DNA from 3 places in the Streptomyces sp. NBC_00038 genome. Region 2 is predicted to be linked to each of the others. Evidence: riboswitches for the same ligand, from Rfam matches in the RefSeq annotation. Region 2 holds a riboswitch; each other region holds the start of a gene.

The links. A riboswitch is a leader RNA that binds a small molecule or an ion and turns the genes downstream of it on or off. The one in region 2 is predicted to bind thiamine pyrophosphate.
Region 1: linked by a shared signal. The riboswitch ahead of thiC (phosphomethylpyrimidine synthase ThiC) and the one ahead of thiO (glycine oxidase ThiO) in region 2 are both predicted to bind thiamine pyrophosphate.
Region 3: linked by a shared signal. The riboswitch ahead of OG219_RS34660 (thiamine ABC transporter substrate binding subunit) and the one ahead of thiO (glycine oxidase ThiO) in region 2 are both predicted to bind thiamine pyrophosphate.

What each region holds. Positions count from the first base shown of each region.
Region 1 is NZ_JAPELQ010000001.1:5,254,967-5,259,053, reverse strand. It holds gene OG219_RS23700 (SsgA family sporulation/cell division regulator) at 49-486, shown strand; gene OG219_RS23695 (YibE/F family protein) at 622-2,115, opposite strand; TPP riboswitch at 2,187-2,343, shown strand; gene thiC (phosphomethylpyrimidine synthase ThiC) at 2,336-4,087, shown strand, end outside.
Region 2 is NZ_JAPELQ010000001.1:2,912,756-2,916,842, forward strand. It holds gene thiE (thiamine phosphate synthase) at 1-134, opposite strand, end outside; gene OG219_RS13380 (Rv2175c family DNA-binding protein) at 226-591, opposite strand; gene OG219_RS13385 (NAD(P)/FAD-dependent oxidoreductase) at 703-1,929, opposite strand; TPP riboswitch at 2,113-2,226, shown strand; gene thiO (glycine oxidase ThiO) at 2,224-3,438, shown strand; gene thiS (sulfur carrier protein ThiS) at 3,435-3,647, shown strand; gene OG219_RS13400 (thiazole synthase) at 3,651-4,087, shown strand, end outside.
Region 3 is NZ_JAPELQ010000001.1:7,645,790-7,649,876, reverse strand. It holds gene OG219_RS34670 (ABC transporter ATP-binding protein) at 1-13, opposite strand, end outside; gene OG219_RS34665 (iron ABC transporter permease) at 14-1,690, opposite strand; gene OG219_RS34660 (thiamine ABC transporter substrate binding subunit) at 1,666-2,754, opposite strand; TPP riboswitch at 2,829-2,947, opposite strand; gene rlmN (23S rRNA (adenine(2503)-C(2))-methyltransferase RlmN) at 2,982-4,087, opposite strand, start outside.

The sequences.
Region 1 (4,087 bases), 2.3 Mb from region 2:
TCAGGGGGACGATTCCTGGCCAGTCGACGGCAAACGACGGGGTAGGCGATGCGTGAGTCGGTGCAGGCAGAGGTCATGATGAGCTTCCTCGTGTCGGAGGAGCTCTCCTTCCGCATTCCGGTGGAGCTGCGATACGAGACCTGTGATCCGTATGCCGTGCGGCTGACCTTTCATTTGCCCGGCGACGCGCCCGTGACCTGGGCGTTCGGGCGGGAGTTGCTGGTCGACGGCGTGGGCCGCCCGTGTGGCGACGGTGATGTGCACATCGCGCCCGCCGACCCGGACGCGTTCGGTGAGGTGCTGATCCGGCTTCAAGTGGGCGGCGATCACGCGTTGTTCCGGTCCGGGGCGGCGCCGCTCGTGGCGTTCCTCGACCGCACGGACAAGCTCGTGCCGCTCGGGCAGGAGCGTTCCCTCGCGGACTTCGACACGCATCTCGACGAGGCGCTGGACCGCATCCTTGCGGAGGAGCAGAGCGCGGGCTGAAGCGCCTTCGATGCCCCCATGTGGAGTAACGCTTCCTCAAGTGGTCACGGTCTCGGGCACCTGAGCTCGGCACCAAGGGGCGGCGCCAGGGGACGGGGCAGTGACGGGGTCAAGTGGCCTGAGCGTCGGGCGACTTCAGTGCTTGCGGCGGCGGCCCTTCCCGCCCCGCACCGGCGTCCTGGCCCCCACCGGCTCCGCAGGGGCGGTGGGGGCCTCCGGTCGGCCGGCCGGAGCCCCGGGGCGGTCGGCGGAGACCACCAGGGCAGCCAGCAGCGTGGTGACCGGTACCGCGGCGACCAGGCCGATCGAGCCGACCAGGGTGCGCACGATCTCCTCGGCGACCAGTTCGCTGTTGGCGACCGTGCCCACGCTGCTCTCCGCGATCGAGAAGAGCAACAGCAGAGGCAGCGCCGCGCCCGCGTACGCCAGGACGAGCGTGTTGACGACCGAGGCGATGTGGTCGCGGCCGATGCGGATGCCCGCGCGGTACAGCCCGCGCCAGCCCATCGAAGGGTTCGCCTCGTGCAATTCCCAGACCGCGGAGGTCTGCGTCACCGTCACGTCGTCGAGCACACCGAGCGAACCGATGATGATGCCCGCGAGCAGCAGGCCGCTCATGTCGATGGACGGATACAGACCGTGGATCAGGCCGGTGTTGTCGTCCGTGTTCCCGGTGAGTGACGCCCAGTCGATGAACCCGGAGCCGAGCAGCCCGATCAGCAGCAGAGAGAGCAGTGTGCCGATCACCGCCACCGAGGTCCGGGCCGACAGTCCATGGCACATGTAGAGCGCGATCAGCATGATGGCGCTGGATCCGACGACCGCCACGACCAGCGGGTTCGAACCCTGCAGGATCGCGGGCAGGATGAAGAGCGTCAGGATCATGAAGCTGATGGCCAGCGCGATCAGCGCCATGACGCCGCGCATCCGCCCCACGACCACGACGATCAGGGCGAAGATCCCGGCGAGCACCGTCATCGGGATCCTGCGGTTCACGTCGCTGACCGAGTACTGCAAGTCCTTGGGCGCGGAGGGTTCGTACGCGACCACGACCTTCTGGCCCTCGTGCAACTGGCGTGACTGGTCCGGCTGGACGATCTCGGTGAACGTACGGCCCTTGTCGTTGCCGGTGTCGACCCGGATCGTCGCCTTCTTGCAGTCGCCCGTCGCCTGCTGCTGCGCGGAGGAGCCCTCGGCGGTGGACGTGTCGCCGGTCGGGGTCTCCCCCGAGGCGTTCACGGAGTCGCAGTCCACCTTGTCGACCTTGGTGACCGTGGCCTGCTGGGTCTGCCGGTCGAAACCGACGCCGGTGCGTTCGTGTGCCGGGGCGCCGCCCGGCCAGAGCACGACGAGTCCCACGACGACCGCGGCGGCGAAGGGGATCAGCACCGCGGCGATGACCTTGCGCAGATGCTTGGAGACGGGAGCGGCGGGGCCATGGCTGTGACTGTGCGAGTGGCCGTGGCCGTCGCCCGGTCCCTGCCCGCCACCGGACCCCTGCCCGCCGCCCGGCCTTTGACCGCCGCCGGGGCCTCCGCCACCGCCCGGACCGTGTCCGTGGCCGTCGCCGGGACCATGCCCGTGGGGCGGCTCGGACGGCGGAATCGGGGGCTGCTGCATCGTGGTCACCGACCGATCATCGCAAGAACGGACAGGGCCCACTGTTCAACGCGTCCGATGTGACGCTAGCGTGGAGGCACCTTTGCACACGCGGGAGCTCGGAGCACCGGGCTGAGAGGGCGCTGACCTTCGTCTCAGCGATGTTTCACATGAAACATCGGCAGACGGAAGCCGCTGCGTCGACCGCCGAACCTGTTACCGGGTAATGCCGGCGTAGGGAGTAGGTCTCATGACCAACAAGGACGCACGCACGCCTGCCTCCAGCCAGACGGACGGGGTTTCCGTACCGTCCCAGAACGGCGAGGCCGGGCAGTCCATCGGCTGGCACAAGGCGTATGTCGGGGGTTCGCGCCCCGACCTGCGCGTGCCGGTCCGTCAGGTGCACCTCACCAACGGACAGTCCGTCACGCTGTACGACACCTCCGGCCCGTACACCGATCCGACCGTCGAAACCGATGTACGCCGGGGTCTGGCGCCGCTGCGCGAGAACTGGATCATCGCCCGCGGTGACACAGAGGAGTACGCGGGCCGCCCGCTCCGTCCCGAGGACGACGGGATCAAGCACACCTCACCGCGCGGAGGCCTCCGCAACCTCGACGCGGTCTTCCCGGGGCGGCCGCGCCAGCCGCGCCGGGGCCGCTCAGGACTGGCCGTGACGCAGCTCGCGTACGCCCGTCGCGGGGAGATCACGCCCGAGATGGAGTTCGTGGCGGTCCGCGAGAACGTCGATGCCGAGGTCGTGCGCGAGGAGATCGCCGCCGGTCGCGCGGTGCTGCCCGTGAACGTCAACCACCCGGAGATCGAGCCGATGATCATCGGCAAGCGGTTCCTGGTGAAGGTCAACGCCAACATCGGCAACTCCGCGGTCACCTCCTCGATCGAGGAGGAGGTGGACAAGATGACCTGGGCCACGAAGTGGGGCGCCGACACGGTCATGGACCTGTCCACCGGTCGCAACATCCACACCACCCGCGAGTGGGTGCTGCGCAACTCCCCCGTCCCCATCGGCACGGTTCCGCTCTACCAGGCGTTGGAGAAGGTGGACGGCCGCGCCGAGGAGCTGACCTGGGACATCTACAAGGACACGGTCATCGAGCAGGCCGAGCAGGGCGTGGACTACATGACGGTCCACGCGGGCGTGCGCCTGCCGTTCGTGCCGCTCACCGCGAACCGCAAGACCGGCATCGTGTCGCGCGGCGGCTCGATCATGGCGGCATGGTGCCTGGCGCACCACCAGGAGAGCTTCCTCTACGAGAACTTCGAGGAGCTCTGCGAGATCCTCGCGGCGTACGACGTCACGTACTCGCTCGGCGACGGGCTGCGGCCCGGGTCGATCGCGGACGCCAACGACGCCGCACAGTTCGCGGAGTTGAGGACACTCGGGGAACTCAACACGATCGCGAAGCGTTTCAATGTTCAGACCATGATCGAAGGCCCGGGACATGTCCCGATGCACAAGATCAAGGAGAACATCGACCTTCAGCAGGAGATCTGTGATGAAGCTCCGTTCTATACGCTCGGCCCGCTGACGACGGACGTCGCGCCTGCGTACGACCACATCACCTCCGGTATCGGTGCCGCGATGATCGCCTGGTGGGGCACGGCCATGCTCTGCTACGTCACGCCCAAGGAGCACTTGGGCCTGCCCAACCGTGACGACGTCAAGACCGGCGTCATCACCTACAAGATCGCCGCCCACGCAGCCGACCTCGCCAAGGGACACCCAGGCGCGCAGGTCTGGGACGACGCGCTGTCCGACGCCCGCTTCGAGTTCCGGTGGGAGGACCAGTTCAACCTGGCCCTCGACCCGGACACGGCACGGGAGTTCCACGACGAGACACTGCCGGCCGAACCGGCCAAGACGGCCCACTTCTGCTCCATGTGCGGGCCGAAGTTCTGCTCCATGAAGATCTCGCATGACATCCGACGCGAGCACGGAGGCACGCAGACGGAGATCGAGGAGGGTATGGCTCAGAAGTCC
Region 2 (4,087 bases):
ATGTCGACACCGCCCTCCAGCACCACGTCCAGGAAATCGGCGAGGTCGCCCTGGCGCTTGCGGGCGTCCGTGCACAGGTACACGCGGGCGTCGGCGAGCTGGGCTCGTGCGGCTGCGGCGGCATTGTCGGGCATGGGTGCATCCCCCGTTGTCGGTGCGTGGGGACCACGGCGGCCGGGGTGGTCCGTGGCCGCCGTGGTCCGAACGTCGGACGGTTGGTTCAGGTCAGACGGCGAGCGCCTGGGCGCGACGCTTCACCTCCGTGCCGCGATTCTCGCTGAGAGCCTGCGCGGGGGTACCGGGCAGGCTCGGGTCGGGGGTGAAGAGCCACTCGAGCATCTCTTCGTCGGAGAAACCGTCGTCCCGCAGGAGCGTCAGGGTGCCTGTCAGGCCCTTGACCACCTTGTCCCCGTCGATGAAGGCGGCGGGGACGTGCAGCGCGCGGTTCTCACCACGGCGTACGGCGATCACCTGGCCCTCCTTGACCAGCTGCCGGACTCGGGTCACCTCGACACCGAACTGCTCGGCGATGTCGGGGAGGGTGAGCCAGGCGGGGACGAGAGCATCGATCTTTGCGTCAATCTCGGTCACGGGACAAGCCTGCCATCCCGGACTGACACTCGGTACCCGAGTCCCGGCCCGACCGGGCGCAAAGCGCCCAAAACCTGCGAAGACGGCTCCCCGACGGTGGACCCGTTCCGCCTACGCCGTCGCCGTCTTCAGCGGGCGCGCCGGGTCCGACAGCAGCTCCGGGTCCATAAGGGCGCCCGCCTCGATGAGTTTGCGGCCCTGGGCCAGGTCCCTGGGGCGGCCGATCGCCAGGAGGGCGACCAGGCGGCCGTCGTGGAGCCAGCAGACCGTCCAGGCGGCGCCGGACGGGTCGCCGCGCCAGACGGTGGTGTCGGCGGGCGCGTGGTGACCGACGTACTGGACGAAGCGGCCGAACTGCTCGGACCAGAAGTACGGGACGGGGTCGTACGCGACGGGGGACTCGCCGATGATGTTCGCCGCCACCGTGCGCGGGCCCTGGAGGGCGTTGTCCCAGTGGTGGACCAGAAGGCGGTCCTCGTACCTGCCCGAAGGGAAGGAGGCGCAGTCGCCGACCGCGTAGACGTCCGGGGCGGAGGTGCGCAGATGGTCGTCGGCCACGACCTCGCGGTGGGCGCCGAGCTCGATGCCCGAGCCGCTGAGCCAGGCGGTGGCGGGGCGCGCGCCGATGCCGACGACCACGGCATCCGCGGGCACCCGGGAGCCGTCGTCCAGGACCACCGCGCCGGGCTCGACGCGCTCCACGCGCGCGTGGGTACGCAATGAGGCCCCGCTGTCCGCGTACCAGGCGGCCATCGGCGCGGCCACCTCGGCGGGCAGCGCCCCGGCGAGCGGCCGGTCGGCGGCCTCGACGACGGTCACCACGCACCCCGCGTCACGCGCCGCCGTGGCGAACTCGGCACCGATCCAGCCCGCCCCGACCACCACGATGTCGTGCTGCTGGGCGAGAACGGGACGCAGCCGCTCGGCGTCGTCCAGGGTGCGCAGCAGATGGACCCCGGGGACGCCCTCCGCGCCCGGCAGCCGGATCGGTTCCGCGCCGGTCGCGAGGACCAGGACGTCGTACGGCACCGGGCCCGTGGCGGTGTCCAGCTCATGGTCCTGAGGGCGTACGCCGAGCGCTTCGCGTCCGAGCTGCAGTTCGATGCCCAGCGCCTCGAAGTCGATGTCGAAGGCGGAGCCCTCGGCCTTGCCGAGCAGCACGGCCTTGGAGAGCGGCGGCCGGTCGTACGGCTGGTGCGGTTCCGCCCCGATCAGCGTCACGCCGCCGTCGAAGCCCTGTTCTCGCAGGGCGACCGCGGTCTGCACGCCCGCCATGCCCGCGCCCACGACGACGACCTGCCGTACCGTCCGCTCCTGAACCCGCGTCTTCTCGGTCACCTGATCACCATAGACAGCTGACAATTTGTCAGTCAGTGGGCGTGCTCGGTGACCTGTTCCACATCGCCCATCCTGACCTGTGCCTGGTCGGCGACCGGGGACAGGACGAGGCCGTCGAGCGAACGGGCCATGGACGCGGGCTCCCTTACTGAGACATACGGCAGCGGGCTAGGCTGGCCGACGTAAAGCACTCGCGGGAGTCCGGACGCACCGGGCTGAGAGGGAGGCTGGGACGGCCTCCGACCGTACGAACCTGATCCGGGTCATGCCGGCGAAGGGAGGGGCTGGACGCCCATGTCGCGTACACCGTCAGACACATCCCAGACATCAGACGCACGTCTCGCATCGCAGACATCAAGCACTTCAGACGTCCTTGTCATCGGGGGCGGAATCATCGGTCTTGTGACGGCTTGGCGGGCCGCGCAGCGCGGGTTCACGACCGCGCTCGTGGACCCCGAGCCCGGCGGTGGTGCCGCGCAGGTCGCGGCCGGAATGCTCGCCGCCGTCACGGAACTGCACTACGGCGAGCAGACCCTGCTGGGCCTCAACCTCGCCTCCGCACACCGCTACCCGGACTTCGCCGCCGAACTCACCGAGGCGACGGGCCAGGACCTCGGCTACCGCCGGTGCGGCACCCTGGCCGTCGCGCTCGACGCCGACGACCGCGCCCACCTGCGCGAACTGCACGCCCTGCAACGTCGGTCGGGGCTCGACTCGGAGTGGCTCAGCGGGCGTGAGTGCCGCCGCCTCGAACCGATGCTCGCGCCCGGCGTACGCGGCGGGCTGCGGGTCGACGGCGACCACCAGGTCGATCCGCGCCGGCTCGCCAAGGCCCTGGTCACGGCGTGCGAGCGGGCCGGAGTGGTGTTCCGCCGGACGTGGGCCGAGCGCCTGACCGTCGTACGGGACCGGGCGGCCGGAGTCGTCACCGCGGACGGTACGGAGCTGGCGGCGGGGCAGGTGGTCCTCGCCGCGGGGAGTCTCAGCGGGCGCCTCGCGGGCGTTCCCGACGCCGTACTGCCACCCGTGCGCCCCGTGAAGGGCCAGGTGCTGCGGCTGACCGTGCCGAAGCCGTACGCGCCCTTCCTGAGCCGGACCGTGCGTGCCGTCGTCCGCGGCAGCCATGTCTACCTGGTGCCGCGCGAGAACGGCGAGCTCGTCGTGGGCGCGACCAGCGAGGAGCTGGGCTGGGACACGACGGTGACCGCGGGCGGCGTCTACGAGCTGCTGCGCGACGCCCATGAGCTGGTTCCCGGGATCACCGAACTGCCGCTCACCGAGACGCGCGCCGGACTGCGCCCCGCGTCGCCCGACAACGCGCCGCTGCTCGGCCCCACCGAGCTCGACGGGCTCCTGCTGGCGACCGGGCACTACCGCAACGGCGTCCTGCTGACCCCCGTCACCGGTGACGCGATGGCGCATGCCCTGACCACCGGTGAACTCCCGGAAGTGGCACGCCCCTTCACCCCCAAGCGCTTCAGCCCGGCCCTCACGGAGCAGCCCGCATGAACATCCTCGTCAGCGTCTTCGTCAACGGAGAGCGGCGGCGGATCGCCGCGGGCACCGCTCTCGACACGCTCGTCGCGGCGCTCACCCCGGCCCCGTCCGGTGTCGCCGCCGCGCTCAACGAAACCGTCGTCCCGCGCGGGCAGTGGTCGTCCACCTCCCTCTCCGAGGGAGACCGCGTCGAAGTCCTCACCGCCGTCCAAGGAGGCTGACCCATGGCCGACGATCCCTTTGTCCTCGGTGGTACGTCCTTCTCGTCCCGACTGATCATGGGTACGGGGGGTGCGCCCAGCCTCGACGTCCTGGAGCGCTCGCTCGTCGCCTCCGGCACGGAGCTGACGACGGTCGCGATGCGGCGCGTGAACGCTTCCGTGCACGGTTCGGTGCTGTCCGTGCTCGACCGGCTTGGCATCCGCGTGCTGCCGAACACGGCGGGGTGCTTCACCGCAGGGGAGGCCGTGCTGACCGCCCGGCTCGCGCGTGAGGCTCTCGGCACCGACGTGATCAAGCTGGAGGTGATCGCCGACGAGCGCACGCTGCTGCCCGATCCGATCGAACTGCTCGACGCGGCGGAGACGCTGGTGGACGACGGGTTCACCGTGCTGCCCTACACGAACGACGACCCCGTCCTCGCGCGGAAGCTGGAGGACGT
Region 3 (4,087 bases), 4.7 Mb from region 2:
GGCTCAGCAGCATCTAGAACTCCCCGGTCCGGTCGGTCCGTACCCGCTCCAACAGCAGCAGCGACACCGCGCACACCACCATCAAGATCGTCGAAAGGGCCATCGCCTGGCCGTAGTTGAGGTCACCCGCCCGCCCGAGCAGCCGGGCCACGGCGACCGGCAGCGTCGGGTTGTCGGGCCGCGCGATGAAGACGGTCGCCCCGAACTCGCCAAGGGACACCGCGAAGGCGAACCCGGCCGCGACCAGCAGTGCCCGCCGCACCATCGGCAGATCGACCTCGCGCCACACCCGCCACGGCGACGCCCCGAGCACCGCCGCCGCCTCCCGCAGCCGCCCGTCCACCGCCCGCAGCACGGGCAGCATGGTCCGTACGACGAAGGGGACACCGACAAGGGCCTGCGCCAGCGGCACCAGGATCCAGCTGCTTCTGAGGTCGAGCGGCGGTTCGTCGAGCGCGATCAGGAACCCGAACCCGACGGTCACCGCCGACACCCCCAGCGGCAGCATCAGCAGCGCGTCGAAGCCGCGCACGAGCCGGCCCGCACGCCGGGTGAGCGCGGCGGCCGCCAGACCGCCGATGAATACGGCGATGGCGGTGGCGGCGAGCGCGTACTGCAGCGAGTTGCCGATCGCCTCGATCGGCGCGACCAGGAAGATGCCGCTGTCGTCGGAGGTGAGCGCTCGGTAGTACCCGAAGTCGGGTGCGTCCAGGGACCGTTGGACCAGCACGCCGAGCGGCAGCACGAGCAGCACGGCGATGCTCGCGAGCACCCCGGCGAGCAGTGCCCACTGCCCGGCCCCGCGCGGCCGGCGGGCGGTCGTCTCCGGGGCCACCAGGCGCAGGGCGGTCTCCCGGCGCCGTACGGTCCTGGCGTGCATGGCGAGGATCGCGCCCACCGCCACGAACTGGATGATCGTCAGCACCGCCGCCGTGGAGAGGTCGAAGATCTCCGAGGTCTGCCGGTAGATCTCGACTTCGAGCGTCGAGAAGGTGGGGCCGCCGAGGATCTGCACCACACCGAAGGAGGTGAAGGTGAAGAGGAAGACCATCAGCGCGGCGGCGGCCACGGCCGGGCTCAGCGCCGGCAGCGTCACCTTCCGCCAGGCCGCGAACCGGGAGGCGCCGAGCATCCGCGCGGCCTCCTCCTGACGCGGGTCGAGCTGCGACCAGAGCCCGCCGACGGTGCGGACGACGACCGCGTAGTTGAAGAAGACGTGCGCGAGCAGGATCGCCCAGACGGTGGTGTCCAGTCGTACGCCCCACAGCTCGTCCAGGAGCCCGCCCCGGCCGACCAGCGCCAGGAACGCCGTACCGACGACGACCGTCGGCAGCACGAACGGGACGGTCACCACCGCGCGCAGGACCTGCTTGCCCCTGAAATCGAAGCGCGCGAAGACGTACGCGCCGGGGAGCGCGATCAGCAGCGTGAGAGCCGTCGACGCGAGCGCCTGCCAGGTGGTGAACCACAGGACGTGCCGGATGTCGGACTGCGCAAGCACGTCCCAGATCCGGCCGAGCTGCCAGACCCCGTCCACCTTGAGACCGCGGGCCACGATCGCCGCGACGGGGTAGGCGAAGAAGACGCCGAAGAACGCGACGGGCAGGGCCATGAGCCCGAACCGCGCCGCGTCTCCGCGACGGGACTTCCTACGCGCGCGGGGCGCTACTTCAGTACGAGCGAGGTCCACGACTTGACCCACTGGTCACGGTTGGCGGCGATCTTGGCGGGGTCCATGGTCTCGGGGTCCTTGGCCTGCGGACCGAACTCGGTGAATTCGGCCGGCACCGTGGCCCCCTCGACCACCGGGTACACGAACATGTTCAGCGGCATGTCCTCCTGAAACTTCTTGGTGATCAGGAAGTCGATGAGCGCCTCGCCGCCCTTGGTGTTCTTCGCGTTGCTCAGCAGCCCCGCGTACTCGACCTGCCGGAAGCAGGTGCCGGTCGCGACGCCGGTCGGCGCGGTCGTCGGCTTCGGGTCGGCGTAGATGACCTCGGCGGGCGGCGAGGAGGCGTACGAGACGACGAGCGGCCGGTCCGCCTTGGCCTTCTTGCCCCCGGCCGAGCCGGAGAACTCCTCGTTGTACGCCTGCTCCCAGCCGTCGACGACCTTGACGCCGTTGGCCTTGAGCTTCGTCCAGTAGTCCTCCCAGCCGTCGTCCCCGTACTTGGCAGCGGTCCCGAGCAGGAAGCCGAGGCCGGGCGAGGACGTGGAGGCGTTCTCGGTGACGAGGAGGTTCTTGTACTCGGGCTTGACGAGATCGTCGAAGGACTGCGGCGGCGTCAGCTTGTGCTCGCTGAAATAGGCCTTGTCGTAGTTGACGCAGATGTCGCCGGTGTCGATGGGCGTGACCCGGTGCTCGTCCTCGTCGACCCGGTACTCCGGGAGGATCAGGTCCGAGCCCTTGGCCTCGTACGACTGGAACAGCCCGTTGTCGAGCGCGCGGGACAGCAGGGTGTTGTCGACGCCGAAGAAGACGTCGCCCTGCGGATTGTCCTTGGTGAGGATCGCCTTGTTGACGGCCTGCCCGGCGTCGCCGTCCTTGAGGACCTTGACCGTGTACCCGGACTCCTTCTCGAAGGCGCTCAGCACGTCCTTGGAGTAGGTGAAGGAGTCATGGCTGACGACGGTCACGGTCTTGGAGTCACCGCCGCTACCGGAACCGGACTCGGTCGAGCCGCACGCGGAGAGCGTGACGAGCCCCAGACCGACCACGACGGCCGTGATCGTCTTCTTCTTGCTCACTGAAATTCCTCCTGGGATGACCAGGAAGAGACGCGGCCCTGCCCGGGAACCCCTGAGAGTTCCCGGGCAGGGCGCAACAGCTTGAGTATTGACCGAACTTCCTACCCAGAATGACCTGGGCAAGGTTCTGAGGGTCTGCGGCCCACCGGTTACCCGGCTACCGCACTCTCAGCGCTGTGGCGCTCCCCTGTCGGAATATGAAGATGTGGATTCTGCGGTTGTTCCCAGCCAGGTTACCGCTCGGTGGCCGCGAGCTGACCGCACGCCCCGTCGATCTCCTGACCGCGGGTGTCCCGGACGGTGACCGGCACCCCGTGGGCAGCGATCGCCTCGACGAACGCCTTCTCGTCCTCGGGCCGCGAGGCGGTCCACTTCGAGCCCGGCGTCGGGTTCAGCGGGATGAGATTGACATGCACGGGCTTGCCCTTGAGCATCCGCCCGAGCCGGTCACCACGCCAGGCCTGGTCGTTGATGTCCCTGATCAGCGCGTACTCGATGGACAGCCGGCGCCCCGACTTCGCCGCGTACTCCCAGCCGGCGTCCAGCACCTCCCGCACCTGCCACCGTGTGTTCACGGGTACGAGGGTGTCGCGCAGCTCGTCGTCGGGCGCGTGCAGGGAGATGGCGAGGCGGCACTTGAAGCCCTCGTCGGAGAAACGGTTGATCGCCGGGACAAGCCCGACGGTCGACACGGTGATGCCACGCTGCGAGAGGCCGAGCCCGTCGGGCTCGGGGTCGGTCAGCGCGCGGATCGCGCCGACCACCCTCTTGTAGTTGGCGAGCGGCTCACCCATGCCCATGAAGACGATGTTGCTGAGCCGCGACGGACCACCCGGGATCTCGCCGTCCCTGAGCGCCCGCATACCGTCCACGATCTGGTGCACGATCTCACCGGTGGAGAGATTCCGGTCGAGCCCGGCCTGCCCGGTCGCACAGAACGGGCAGTTCATCCCGCACCCGGCCTGCGAGCTGATGCACATGGTCACCCGGTCCGGGTACCGCATCAGCACGGACTCGACGAGCGTGCCGTCGAAGAGCCGCCACAGCGTCTTGCGCGTGGTCTCCTGGTCGGTCGACAGATGACGCACGACCGTCATCAGCTCAGGAAGCAACGCCTCCTGAAGCTTCCCGCGCGAGGCGGCCGGGATGTCCGTCCACTCCTCGGGGTCGTGCGCGAACCGCGCGAAGTAGTGCTGCGACAGCTGCTTGGCACGAAACGGCTTCTCACCGATCGCGGCAACCGCCTCTTTACGCTCGGCAGGCGTGAGATCGGCGAGATGCCGCGGCGGCTTCTTGGCTCCGCGCGGGGCGACGAATGTGAGTTCTCCGGGCTTAGGCA